DNA from 2 places in the Brevundimonas kwangchunensis genome. Region 1 is predicted to be linked to the other one. Evidence: riboswitches for the same ligand, from Rfam matches in the RefSeq annotation. Region 1 holds a riboswitch; the other holds the start of a gene.
The links. A riboswitch is a leader RNA that binds a small molecule or an ion and turns the genes downstream of it on or off. The one in region 1 is predicted to bind S-adenosylmethionine.
Positions count from the first base shown of each region.

Region 1 (6,465 bases):
CGACAATGTGTGCGGGCATCGCGCATGCCGAATACGTTCGGAGCCCAAAGGTAGCGGTCCTATTCGTTGCCCCTATCATAGCTGGACATTCGGTTCTGATGGCGCTCCCATTGCTATCCCTAACAATGACGAATGCTTTGGTATTAACGATGATAATCGCTCCCAGTTCTCCCTGAATGCATGGAGGGTGGAGCTGTGCGGGCGTTTTGTTTTTGCAAAGCGCCGAAATGGAGGGGGAAATCTTAGAGATTATCTTTCGGATTTCTTCGCCCCTCTGGAGCAAATGTCAAATGCGATTGGAGAAGAGGTGGCGTCCGACACTTGGGAGTTCGACGCCAATTGGAAGATTTGCATCGAGAATACACTCGATGAGTATCACGCAAACTTCGTTCACCCGACCACCTTCCGAAATCTCCTCAGCTCCGGATTCCAGTACGAGTATGCCGGACGGCATTCCGGTGTTGTAACGCGCGCCACGGACGAGGCCTTGGCCCGGTGGAGAAAAATTGACCGCATGATCGGCGATCGGCCGATCGCCAACGAAAATTATCAGCATGTGATCGCCTTTCCGCTCACGACGTTCGCATCAACCTTCGGTGCAACTTTCAGCATTCAGGCGTTTACGCCCCTGACGCCGACACGGACTCGTTTCACAAGCCGGCTGTTTCTGACCGAAGGTGTGAGCTCGGCGCAGGTAAAGGCCGTACTCGGCGACTCGGCGGCGACGTTTAACCGGCAAGTCTTCTCCGAAGACAAGGAAGTCTGCGAACTAATGCAACTCGGCATCGCAGAGGGTAGCGGCCGAGTGGTCACTGGTAAGTATGAGCAACGCATCCGCCATTTCCAGGAAACGATGGCTGTCTTCTGCGCCGAGGCTGCCCTTAAGACGGGGCGGACCTGATCGTGGCCAACGTCGCGATACTGGGCAGCGGCGGCTTCGCCAAGGAGGTCGCGGAACTGGCAAGGCTCAACGGCCACCAAGTGGTGTCCTGCTATTCGGTTGCCGCCGGCGCGTTCGAGACACTCCACCGCGGCTATCTCGCCGAGATGCAGCGGGATCGGAATCAGTTCGAGGCTGTCGTGCTCGGTATCGGCGCCACTGATCGCCGGTCACTTTCAATCAGGCGGGGATTGGTGGATTGGCTGCTTGAGAACCGGTTCGCTTGCCCGGCGGTCGTTTCGCCATCTGCGGTTTGTGCGGAGGGCGTTGTTCTTGGTCCGGGCGTGGTCGTCGCCCATGGCGCGATTCTCGGCGTAGACAGCCGGATCGATGCGTTCTCGGTATGTAACTCCGGGAGCATGATCGGGCATGATGCAAGAGTCGGCTCAAATGTCGTCGTGGCTCCCGGGGCGTTTCTGGGTGGCAACGTCTCGGTTGGCCAAAACAGTCTGATTGGACCGCTTTCAAAGGTGCTGCAGGGAATCACGCTCGGGGAGGACACTCTTGTCGGGGTGGGGTGTCTGGCATTGCGAGATTTGTCTGCGGGGCAGACAATCTGGCCGCGCTTCGACCAAGCCCGGTAAGAGCGAGCAGTGGCAGAGATTGAGCCGCAGAGTGGAAAAAACCCCCGCCGCTCTCGCGACGGGGGCTCTGTTTTCCGGGATTGATCCCGAAGGTCGTATCAGTCGCTTTCGCTGTCGTCGTCGGTGGCGACAACAACGGCGCCGACCAGAACGGCGGCGCCGATCAGCAGGACCGGCAGCGGCACGGCGGCGAATTCGCTCGACTCACCGGCGGCAGCGCCGACGCGGTCGCCGACGCGGACAGCGGCGGTGTTGTTGGCGGCGGCGGCTTGACCCGCGACGAGCAGGACGCCCAGGGCGACTGCGGCAATGGCTTTTTTCATGTGATGCTCCTCACGAGTGTGAACGCTAATGAATCCGAAGGTTGCATGATGCGCCCTGGAATTCCATCCATGATCCAACGGGTTCGCGAAAAACAGGTTAAGGCGTTGCGCTGAATCCTCACGGTCAAGCTGAAGTGCGGCGCCTTGCCGCACCGGCGCAGTCCGTGATTGTGACGAGTTCGGACAGGTCGGCCCACACGCTCGTTGTTGTCGGCAGGCGCCCGGCTCCGCGTCCTTTGGCGATGAAGTTTCGTCCGTCTTCGGTCGTAACCCTGAGGGCATTCCATTCATCGGCGAGATTGGCGAACAGGGGGTCTCCATCGGCGTCGAGAAACGCCACGCCGACATGGCCGGAGCGAACATCCAGACTGGACACCTGCCGCACCCGTTTGCCATCGGGGATTGTGACCGCAGACAGGATGTCTCGCCCGATCCGGTCCGGCGACAGGCCGCCGTCCAGCGCCTCGTGTGCGAGGATGGCCAGCTTGGCGGCGGCGTCCTGCCCGCTGAGGTCGGCGGTGGGATCTTCTTCGGCGAACCCGGCTTTCTGCGCCGCGTTGAGCGCCTCGTCGAACGCGACGCCGTCGGCCAGCCGGTTCAGGATGAAGTTGCAGGTGCCGTTCAGCACCGCCTCGATCCGCACCACGGGTCCGTGCGCTTTGGCACGGCGCACGGTTTCGATCAGCGGCGCGCCCCCGCCGACGCTGGCGGAATACAGCAGGCGAGCGCCGGTCGAGGCGGCAAGCGCAGTCAGGGCGGGAAGGTCGCCGCCGACGGCCTGCTTGTTGGCGCTGACCACGTCCACGCCGCGGGTCAGGGCGGCGCGGATCAGGGCCAGACCGGTGGAAGCGTCCGAGATCGCCTCGACCAGAACGTCGGGCTCGCGCGCCAGCAGGGCGGCAGGATCGGTCAGGGCGAGACCGGCCGGGATGGCCGTCTGGCGCGCGCGATCAGGGTTGCGGACGAGAACGCCGACGACCTCGAACCGGGCGTCCCTGAGCAGGCGCTCCAGCACGCCGCCGCCGACCACGCCGCAGCCGGCGAGCGCGACGCGCAGGACCTTCTCCGGTCGCGGCGTTTCACGGGGCGCCGTGGCCGGGCCAGGAACAACCGAGACGGCCGCGGTCAGCAGGGCCTCGCCCTGCGACGGGCTGACGGCGTCCACGCCGATGGCGTCCAGCGCGGCGATCAGGCGGGCAGGGGCGTCGGCGTCGCCCGAGGCGACGGCCACCACTCGCCGTCCGCGCCGGACCTCGCGATAGACCGCCGAGGCGGCCTCGATCGCATCGGTCGCGTCGAGTTGCAGCAGGGCCACGGGCTCGTCGGCGCGGACGGCGGTCTCGGGGAGAGACGCGGGTGTGCGGGGAAGGGAAAGGAGGGCGGTCACGTCGTCTCTCCTCAGGCGGCCTGGGCGGCCGGTTCGGCCGTCGCCAGCGCGGCGTCGAGGGCGACAGTCAGGTCTGCGATCAGATCCTCCGGATGCTCCAGCCCGACCGACAGGCGCAGCAGGCCGTCGGTGATGCCGGCGACAGCGCGCGCCTCGGGCGTCATGGCGGCGTGGGTCATCAGGGTCGGATGGGCGACCAGGCTTTCGACCCCGCCCAGCGATTCCGCCAGGGTGAAGACCTGCAGCGTGTCGGCAAAGGCGCGCGCGGCGTCGAGCCCACCCTTCAGTTCGAAGCTGAGCATGGCGCCGAAGCCGGCCTGCTGGCGGGCCGCAATGGCGTGACCCGGATGGCTCTTGAGGCCCGGATAGTTGACGCCGGCGACGGCCGGGTGGGCATCCAGCCATTCGGCGATCTTGCCCGCGCTGGACTGCTGGCGCTCGACGCGGGCGAACAGGGTGCGCACGCCGCGCAGGGTCAGCCATGCGTCGAAAGGCGAGCCGGTCACGCCCAGACAGTTGGCCCACCAGGTCAGCTGCTCCAGATCGGCCGGATCCTTCGCCACCACGCAGCCGCCGACCACGTCGGAGTGGCCGTTGATGTATTTGGTGGTCGAGTGGATCACCAGGTCGGCGCCCAGCGACAGGGGGCGCTGCAGGGCCGGCGACAGGAAGGTGTTGTCGACCGCCGATTTGCAGCCGACCGCGCGGGCGCGCTTGCAGATGTCGGCCACGTCAACGACGCGCATCAGCGGGTTGGACGGGGTCTCGATCAGGATCAGTTTCGGCTGGCGGGCGAAGGCCGCGTCCAGCGCCTCGCGATCGTTCTGGTCAACGAAGGTGACCTCGAAATGCCCCTTGCGCGCCCTCGCGCAGAGCAGGCGATGGGTGCCGCCGTAGAGGTCGTGCGGGGCCAGCAGCAGGTCGCCGGGCTCCAGCGAGAACAGGGCCAGATCGACCGCCGCCATGCCCGTGGCAGTCACGACCGCGCCGCAGCCGCCCTCAAGCTCGGCCAGGGTCTCACCCAGCACGTCCCGCGTCGGATTGCCCGAGCGCGTGTAGTCGTAGCGCCGTTTTCCATCGAGCCCGTCGAAGCTGTAGTTCGACGACAGATAGAGCGGCGGGATCACCGCGCCGTGCGTCGGGTCGGCGTTCACCCCGTGACGCGCGGCGGTCGTACAGGGATGACAGTTCGAAGGGGCGGTCATGCGGCGAGCTCCGAGGGACGGGCGTAGAGGGGAGAAAGGGCGGCGTGCAGCGCGCGGCCGACGACCTCGCGCTCCTTCAGGAAGGCGTCGTGGCCGAAGATCGAGGGGGCTTCCTCGAGGCGACGAAGATTGGGGGCGCGACGGGCCAGTTCGCGAATGTCCTCGATCGGCACGAGGCGGTCCGAGGTGAAGCCCAGCACGATCAGCGGGCAGGCGATGGCTTCGGGCGCGACCGCGTGACGATCCAGCGAGTCCGACAGGGCGATCCAGCGGCTGGCCGAGGTGACCTCGGCATAGTTGGCGCCGCGCGAGATCAGATAGTCGCACACCGGATAGGGCTGGCCCGCCTCGGCTGGAGCGGCGCCGCTGAAGCGCCAGTCGAACTCGTCGGCGGTGCGATAGGTGGTCATGGCCAGCTCGCGGGCCAGGGCGATGCCTTCGGCCTCACGACCGCAGTCGCGGGCGAAGGCCAGCAGACGGCGCTGCACCCCGCGCCAGGCTGTGGCGGACGGGTGGGCGCGGTGCGCGGCGGAAATCACGACCAGCTCGCCGATGCGCTCGGGGAAGGCCGCCGCGAAAGCCTGTCCGATGCAGCCGCCGTACGAGGCGCCGACGAAGGCGTCCACGACCGGCTCGCCCAGTGCGTCCAACAGGACGGCCAGCAGCCGCGCCTGATCGGTCGTGGTGAGAGTCACGGTCTCGTCGCGGCCCGGAGCCAGGTCGATGGCGAGGACGCGAATGCGGTTCAGGTCGATCGGGCCTCCGGCGCGCACGGCCCACGACCACCAGCGTGCGGCGTCACGTCCCGACGAAATGCCGCCCGCGACCACGACCAGCGGTGCGCCCGCCACGCCATAAATCCGGCCGACCACCTCGGTGGCGGCCAGAGCCTCGCCCGACTGCAGCCTGAAGTCGGCGGACAGGGCGGCGCGCACGTCGACGCCTGGCGCTTCCTCGACAGGCCAGTCCTGTCCGGCGGTGATGTCTTGCGTGGACGCCAAGGTCCGCTCCGATTCCGCTCAGCGAAACCGATGGGGCGAACCAACTTGTGCGGTGACAGACCCGTGAACCGTTTGCACCCGCCAGGGCGCACTCGTTTCACTCATCTCTCGCGGCTTCCGAAGACGCCCCGCAGGAGTTGGCACCATCTCCAGAGATCGGGTGGATCACTGGAAGGTTGCCCCGGCGTCAAAGGGCCTATCCCTCAGCCGGTCTTGATGAGTGCGCTTACCGTGAAGGAGGCTCCGGAAGCCGTCAACCCCGCTTTCATGTTGCGATCGCAAAAATCGAAGCGCCCCATATCGTGGAACATTGATGCTTTATGGTGATGTTTCTGGGGCCTATCGTGCGATTTAGGCCTCTGGTTTGATCTGAGAAGCAATAAAAATTCACGAAACATCGTCCGGCCACTTGTGCATTTCGCAGATGCGGTAAACAGTTCGCAACTGCGTAACGGCATCCTTTTGGGGGATTGAGATGGTTCGACTTCGCAGCGGCCTCGTATGGGGCCTCACCCTTATCACCACCGCGCTGGCGACCGCCGCCAGCGCCGCGCCGGCCTCTCCGGCGCCCGCGCTTCTCGCGCATCAGGTTCCTCTGGAACTGGACGGAGCCGGCACCGCCTGGCTGATCACCTCGACCGCTCTCGTGCTTCTGATGACCCTGCCGGGTCTCGCCCTGTTCTACGGCGGCATGGTTCGCCGCAAGAACGTCATCGCCACCATCACACAGTCGGTCGGCGTCTTCGCAGTGGCCACCCTCGTGTGGTTCATCGCCGGCTACAGTATCGCCTTCGGCAAGGCTGGCGCTCTGGCAGGCTACGACGCCGATACGGTCAATCAGGTGATCGGCAGCTTCGACGCCATCTTCCTGAACGGGGTCGGCATGGAGACGGCGCACAGCCTGCTGCCGGGCATTCCGGAGTTCGTCTGGATCTCGTTCCAGCTGACCTTCGCCATCATCACGCCCGCCCTGGTCACCGGCGCCTTCGCCGAGCGGCTGAAATACTCGGGCCTGCTGCTGTTCA
Region 1 covers NZ_BAAAGA010000001.1:242,423-248,887, reverse strand. The annotation lists gene ABDZ95_RS01240 (aromatic ring-hydroxylating oxygenase subunit alpha) at 1-901, shown strand, start outside; gene ABDZ95_RS01235 (LbetaH domain-containing protein) at 904-1,524, shown strand; gene ABDZ95_RS01230 (hypothetical protein) at 1,623-1,847, opposite strand; gene ABDZ95_RS01225 (homoserine dehydrogenase) at 1,972-3,234, opposite strand; gene metB (cystathionine gamma-synthase) at 3,246-4,439, opposite strand; gene metX (homoserine O-succinyltransferase MetX) at 4,436-5,440, opposite strand; SAM riboswitch class I at 5,539-5,663, opposite strand; gene ABDZ95_RS01210 (ammonium transporter) at 5,916-6,465, shown strand, end outside.

Region 2 (6,465 bases), on a different contig from region 1:
TCGACCGTTGTCGCGAGATCCTTCAGGCGACGCCGGATGCGACCATCGCCGAACTCCGTCTGGGATCGTCGATATTGCATTCAATGAAAAGACGAGCGGTCTGACACCCGGATCGCTCGCGCCACGAAAAAGGCCCCGGCGTTCCCGCCGGGGCCATTCATACGCTTACCGAAAGTCGGGTCGCCTTAGCGGGCGGCCTGGAACTTCTCGACCGAGGCGGTGACGCGCTCGTTGATCGGCTTGAAGCTGTCCTTCACCGAGGCGGTGAAGACGTCGGTCATCCTGGTGACTTCCGACAGATAGGTTTCCGCGGCCGACTTGGCCCACGAGGTCTGCAGTTCGACCAGTTCCTGGACCGAACGGGCGGCGGCAAGCGACTGGGCGGCGGCGACGCCGTCTTCCCACGACTTCTTGCCGTAGGCCAGCGAGGCGGCCGACAGGGTCTCGGCGCCCTTCTGGGCGGCCGTGGCCGAGGCGACCATGGCGTCGAGGTTCTTCTTGCCTTCGGCGTTCAGCTCGGCGAAGCCGGCGACCGACTTGTCCATGCCTTCACGGAAGGCCTTGGCGCCGGCGGCCTGGATCTTCTCGGCTTGGGCGGTCGCGCGCTCGGCCGAAGCCTTGGCGTTCACGGCGGCAGTTTCGACGGTCTTCTTCACGGTTTCGGCGCTGTCGGCCATGGGGGTATCTCCTGAACCTGTCGCGGTCTTTGCCGCTGATAATTTTTCCCGCAGGGAGCGATTCCACTGCGACAGGGCTCATATGGTGCACCTGCGAAAAGAGGTCAAGAGCATTTTGTGCATTGCACAATAAGTTCACGATCCGGACCTCGAACGTCGTTCGGCCTGGCTTCACAAAGATGTTGACGGCTCGTTTACCCTCATGAAACCGGCCGGGGGCATGTTAGCGTTCTGATCAGCGTCGCGCCGGGGGGCCGTCGTCGCGCCAACGTTCTTGAGTGAGGGCCGTTTGCCGTTGACCGCACTGATCCGCCGGGGGTGGCTGTCTCTGATGCTGGTTGTCGCCCTGGTGGCGACGCCGAACCTGACGCCGCCGGTCGCCCAGTCCTCAGACAATGCACGCTATGCGGCTATCGTCGTGGACGCCGAGTCCGGCGAGGTTCTGTTCGCCCGCCATGCAGACAGCCGCCGTTATCCGGCGTCGATCACCAAGGTGATGACCCTCTACCTCGCCTTCGAGGCCCTGTCCGAAGGCCGGGTGAAGCCGACCGATGTGCTGACCATCTCGCCCCACGCCGCCAGCCAGCCGCCGTCCAAGCTGGGCCTCGCCGCCGGTCAGACCATCACCTTGGACGACGCCATGAAGGCGACCTCGGTGCGCAGCGCCAACGATATGGCCGTGGCCATCGCCGAACACATCGGCGGCTCGGAAGCACGCTTCACCGCCCAGATGACGCTGAAAGCCCGCGAACTGGGCATGACCCAGACCCGCTACGTCAACGCCAACGGCCTGCCGGACGCCCGCCAGCTGACCTCGGCCCGCGATCTGGCCATCCTGGCCCGCGCCATCATGCGCGACTATCCGCAGTACTACCGGTACTTCGGCCTGCACGACTGGGCCTATAACGGCCGCGACTATCGCAACACCAACGGCCTGCTGCACGGCGGCAATGGCTATGACGGCATGAAGACCGGCTACACCAACGCCTCGGGCTACAACCTGGCGGCCTCGGCCGTGCGCGGGAACAAGCGGATCATCACCATCGTGCTGGGCGGCCGTTCGACGGCCAGCCGCAATCAGCATGTCGCCGCCCTGATGGACACGGGCTTCGAGGTCGAGCGCGCCCGCGCCAACGGCCAGATGATCCAGGTCGCCCAGACCTACTTCGAGCAGCGCGGCTTCGGCATCGGTCCGGACAACAGCCCGACCCTGACCTACGCCTCGGCCAATACCGAGGATGACGAGGACAACACCGCGGTCGCCTACACCGCCCTGCCCGCCGCTCCGCCGGCTCCGACCCGCGTGACGCCCGCCCCGTCGGAGCGCCCGGCCACGATCCAGCGCGCCGACCTTCCGGCCGACGTGACCGCCATCCTGAACGGCGGAACCGCACCGAGCCGCACCACGGCCCGTCCGCCTGCTCGCGAGACCGCGCGTGAACCGGCCCGCTCCGCCACCGGCCGCTGGGCCGTGCAGGTCGGCGCCTTCCGGGACGAGAACGTCGCCCGCGACTGGCTGACCGAGGTCAACCGCCGCTTCCGCAGCCAGTTCACCAGCGCCGAACGTACCGTCCAGAACGCCTCCGGCTGGTACCGTTCGCGCTTCACCGGCATGACCGAGGCTGGCGCACAGGCCGCCTGCGAGGCTCTGGCCGAGCGTCGCGTCACCTGCATGGTCGTCCGTCCGGAATAGAGCTCCCGGCCCGTTCACCATAGCCGTAAGCCATCGCTTAAGCCCGCGCGCGCACGCTTCCCTCAAGGGGCAGTAGCGTGTGTGGGAGGCGGCGATGATACCGTCCTGGGCCCGGTCCCTGCTCGCCCGCCTGACGGGCGACGTCGAAGACGATCTCTCGGATCCCGAGCACCTGCGCGCGCTCGTCGAACACAGCCGCGATGTCCTGTGCCGCTTGGGCCCGGACCTGTGCATCCGCTACTGCTCGCCATCGGCCCTGAGCGTGCTGGGCCGGCATCCCCGCGACATGGTCGGCCAGCGCCCTTCCATCTTCGTCCACGAGAGCGACCGCAACATCATCGCCGAGGCCGCGATCCGCACCATGCGGGGCGAGGACATCGAGCCGACCACCGTCCGCGTCCCCCGCCCCGACGGCGTCATGGTCTGGATCGAGACCAGCACCCGCGTGCTGCGCGACCGGGCGGGCAAACCATCCGAGATCATTCTGGTCATGCGCGACGTCTCGGACCGCCATAACCTGAGGCTCAGGCTGGAGATGGAGGCGGTCACCGACGCCCTGACCGGCCTGTCCAACCGCCGCGCCTTCGACACGGCCCTGCGCCGCGAGTGGGGTCGCGCCGCGCGTTACGACAGCGAGTTGTCGCTGATCATGATCGACATCGACTGCTTCAAGGCTTTCAACGACCGCTACGGCCACGCCGCCGGCGACGACGCATTGCGCCGGGTCGGGGCCGCCATACAGGCGGTCGTGCGCCGTCCCGGGGATCTGGCAGTGCGTTACGGCGGCGAGGAACTGTCGGTCATCCTGCCCCGCACGCCCTCTATCGGGGCCGAGCGCGTGGCCCACACCATCCGCGCCGCGGTCGAGGCCCTGTCCGTACCGCACGAAGGCAGCCCCCACGGCATCCTGACCGTCAGCCTCGGCGTCGCCACCGCCCCCGGCAGGACCGGTCGCAACCTGACCATGCCCGACGGCCTGCTGGTCGGGGCCGACGGAGCGCTGTACCGGGCGAAGGCGGGCGGCCGGAACCGGGTGGAGACGATCGTCCTGCTGGCCCCTCACGGAGACCGCCGCGCGGCCTGACCGCGCAGCCTTGCTCCAGGCCCGCTTTTCCCTTATACGCGCCCGCTTTCCAGGGCTTCGGTCCCGGTGCGGAACTCCAAAGGGTTCGGGAAGTCATCCCGGCCGCCGCCTCGGGATCCATCGTGGAACGGACTACCCGGTCCGGCCGCGCCGATGCCCTACAAGGGAGAAGACTGCATGGCTCTTTACGAGCACACGGTCATGTCGCGCCAGGATATCTCCGCGCAACAGGCCGAAGCGCTGAACGACACCATCAAGACTCTGATCGAGGAAAACGGCGGTTCCGTCGCCAAGATCGAGTACTGGGGTCTGCGCAACCTGACCTACCGGGTCAAGAAGAACCGCAAGGCTCATTATTCGCTGCTCGCCATCGATTGCCCGCCGGCCGCCATGGCCGAAGTCGAGCGTCAGCTGTCGATCAACGAAGACGTGCTGCGCTGGCTGACCGTCCGCGTCGAGGAACTCGACCTGGAACTGTCGCCGCTGCTGGCCCGTCGTGAACGCGAGCGCGAGCGCGAGCGTGAACGCGGTCCGCGTGACGACAACGCTGAAGCCGCTGCCTAAGGAACCCGGAACATGACCGATACGACTGCCCCGATCCCGGGCGCGCCGGCCGGCTCCGGCCCGGCCCGTCGCCCGTTCTACCGTCGCCGCAAGGTGTGCCCGTTCTCCGGCCCGAACGCGCCGAAGATCGACTACAAGGACGTGAAACTGCTGCAACGCTACATCAGCGAGCGCGGCAAGATCGTCCCGTCGCGCATCACGGCTGTTTCCCAGAAGAAGCAGCGCGAACTGGCCAAGGCCATCAAGCGCGCCCGCTATCTGGCCCTCCTGCCGTACGTGGTGAAGTAAGATGAAGGTCGTTCTGCTGGAACGCGTCGATAACCTCGGCGCCATCGGCGACGTCGTCACTGTCAAGGACGGCTTCGCCCGCAACTTCCTTCTGCCGCGCGACAAGGCCCGCCGGGCCACCGCCGCCAACCTGAAGGCCTTCGAACTCGACCGCGCCGCCATCGAGCAGCGCAACGAGAAGAACAAGGCCGACGCGCAGAAGGTCGCCGACAAGATCGACGGCCAGACCTACGTCATGATCCGCCAGGCGGGTGAGACGGGTCAGCTGTACGGTTCGGTCGCCGGCCGCGACGTCGCCGAAGCCGTTCAGGCTGAAGGCGGCAAGGTCGAGCGCTCGCAGGTCGTGCTGAACACCGCGATCAAGACGCTGGGCGTCCACGAAGTGCTGGTTCGCCTGCACGCCGAGGTCTCGGCCACCGTCAAGATCAACATCGCCCGTTCGGCTGAAGAAGCCGAGCGTCAAGCCAAGGGCGAGGACGTGATCAAGTCGGCCTACGAAGAAGACCGTGAAGCCGCCGCCGAACAGGCCGCGGACATGGTCGCCGGCGGCGCCGGCCAGCAAGACGGCCTGGGTTCGGAAGCCTGAACCCAGCCTTGAAGCTGGCCGAAATCTGAGCCGGGCTGGACTGCGTCCAACTCGACCGATTTCGACTTAGTGCTGAAAAGACACGGCGGCGCAGGGGCGACCCTGCGCCGCCGAACTTTTTTGCGTCATGGACTTGATCCGTTTTTGACGCATCGCAATATCGCAACTGCTCATCGAGACCGGCTGAGGGAAAAGGCCCTTGGACGCCGGGGCAACCTGCGGACCTCCGTAAGGTGCCAACTCCTTCGGGACCCCTCGCCGGGTCGCGGCAGATGAGAGACCGGGTCACGCCCGGACTCCCTCCATCTGTCACCGCTGAAGTTTCCGATCGAGCAGGAGACGACGATGCGTGACGACATTTCCCGCCTGACTGTTCTCGCTGCCCCCGGCGTTCGCGCGCTGCAATCCTGCATGCGGTGCGCCCGTCCGATGCGATGTCGACGTCCGCTGTAACCGGCTGACCGTCACCCGGCATTCGCGCCGGACCTGAACTCCCACAACTCGCAAGACCGACACCGGCGATCGCTGCGCGCGACGCCGTGCAGACACCTGCGCCTCATCGAGAACCGACATGAAAACCACCACCTTCCGCCTCGCCCTGTTCGCCGCCGCCTCGGCGTCCGCCCTGCTCGCCGGCGCCGCCTCGGCCCAGACCGCCCTGCCGCAGGACGAGCCGACGACAATCGACGAGGTCGTCGTCACCGGCACCCGGGCGCCCAACCGCTCGCGCCTGGACACCCTCGCACCGGTCGACGTCGTGACGTCAGAGGACCTGCAGAACCGGGGCACCACCGAGCTGGCCGCCGCCCTGTCGCAGGCCGTCCCTTCCCTGACCTTCCAGCGTCCCGCCGTCGTGGACGGCACGGACTCCATCCGCCCGGCCACCTTGCGCGGCCTGTCGCCGGACCAGACGCTGGTGCTGGTCAACGGCACGCGCCGGCACGCCTCGGCCCTCGTCAACGTCAACGGCTCGGTCGGCCGGGGCTCGGCGGCCGTCGATCTGAATACCATCCCGTCCGGCGCGCTGGATCGGGTCGAGGTGCTGCGCGATGGCGCCTCGGCACAGTACGGTTCGGACGCCATCGCCGGCGTGGTGAACCTGCGCCTGCGCGAGGCTCGCGAAGGGGGCGGCGCGACGCTGACGCTGGGCGGCTACCGCACCACAGTCGACACCGCCCGCGCGGCTCCGCATGACGAGGACGACGGCGGCACCGTCACCGCCTCGGCCTGGCAGGGCTTCGGCCTCGGTCAGGACGGCTATCTGACCCTCAGCGCCGAGTATCTGAAGCGCGACGCGACCAACCGCTCGGATCTCGACCCGCGCGTCTCGCCCGCGGCCATCACCGCGCGCTTCGGCGATCCGGAGGTCGAGCAGTGGACGGTCTTCGCCAATGCCGGCGCGCCGCTCGGCAACGGTTGGGAGGCCTATGGCTGGGCCGGCTATCAGGACCGCGACAGTGAGAGCGCGGCCTTCCCGCGCCTGGCCAGCAATGCGAACAACGTCGCCGCCCTCTACCCCAACGGCTTCCTGCCGAAGATCAACATCAACTCGCAGGATCTGTCCCTCGCCGGC
Region 2 covers NZ_BAAAGA010000004.1:60,146-66,610, forward strand. The annotation lists gene ABDZ95_RS08455 (hypothetical protein) at 1-104, shown strand, start outside; gene ABDZ95_RS08460 (phasin family protein) at 186-677, opposite strand; gene ABDZ95_RS08465 (serine hydrolase) at 1,009-2,370, shown strand; gene ABDZ95_RS08470 (sensor domain-containing diguanylate cyclase) at 2,465-3,454, shown strand; gene rpsF (30S ribosomal protein S6) at 3,632-4,018, shown strand; gene rpsR (30S ribosomal protein S18) at 4,031-4,306, shown strand; gene rplI (50S ribosomal protein L9) at 4,308-4,892, shown strand; SAM riboswitch class I at 5,060-5,171, shown strand; gene ABDZ95_RS08490 (TonB-dependent receptor plug domain-containing protein) at 5,464-6,465, shown strand, end outside.
Region 2: it holds a riboswitch for S-adenosylmethionine, as region 1 does, so the genes downstream of both, ABDZ95_RS08490 (TonB-dependent receptor plug domain-containing protein) here and metX (homoserine O-succinyltransferase MetX) in region 1, are expected to answer to the same signal.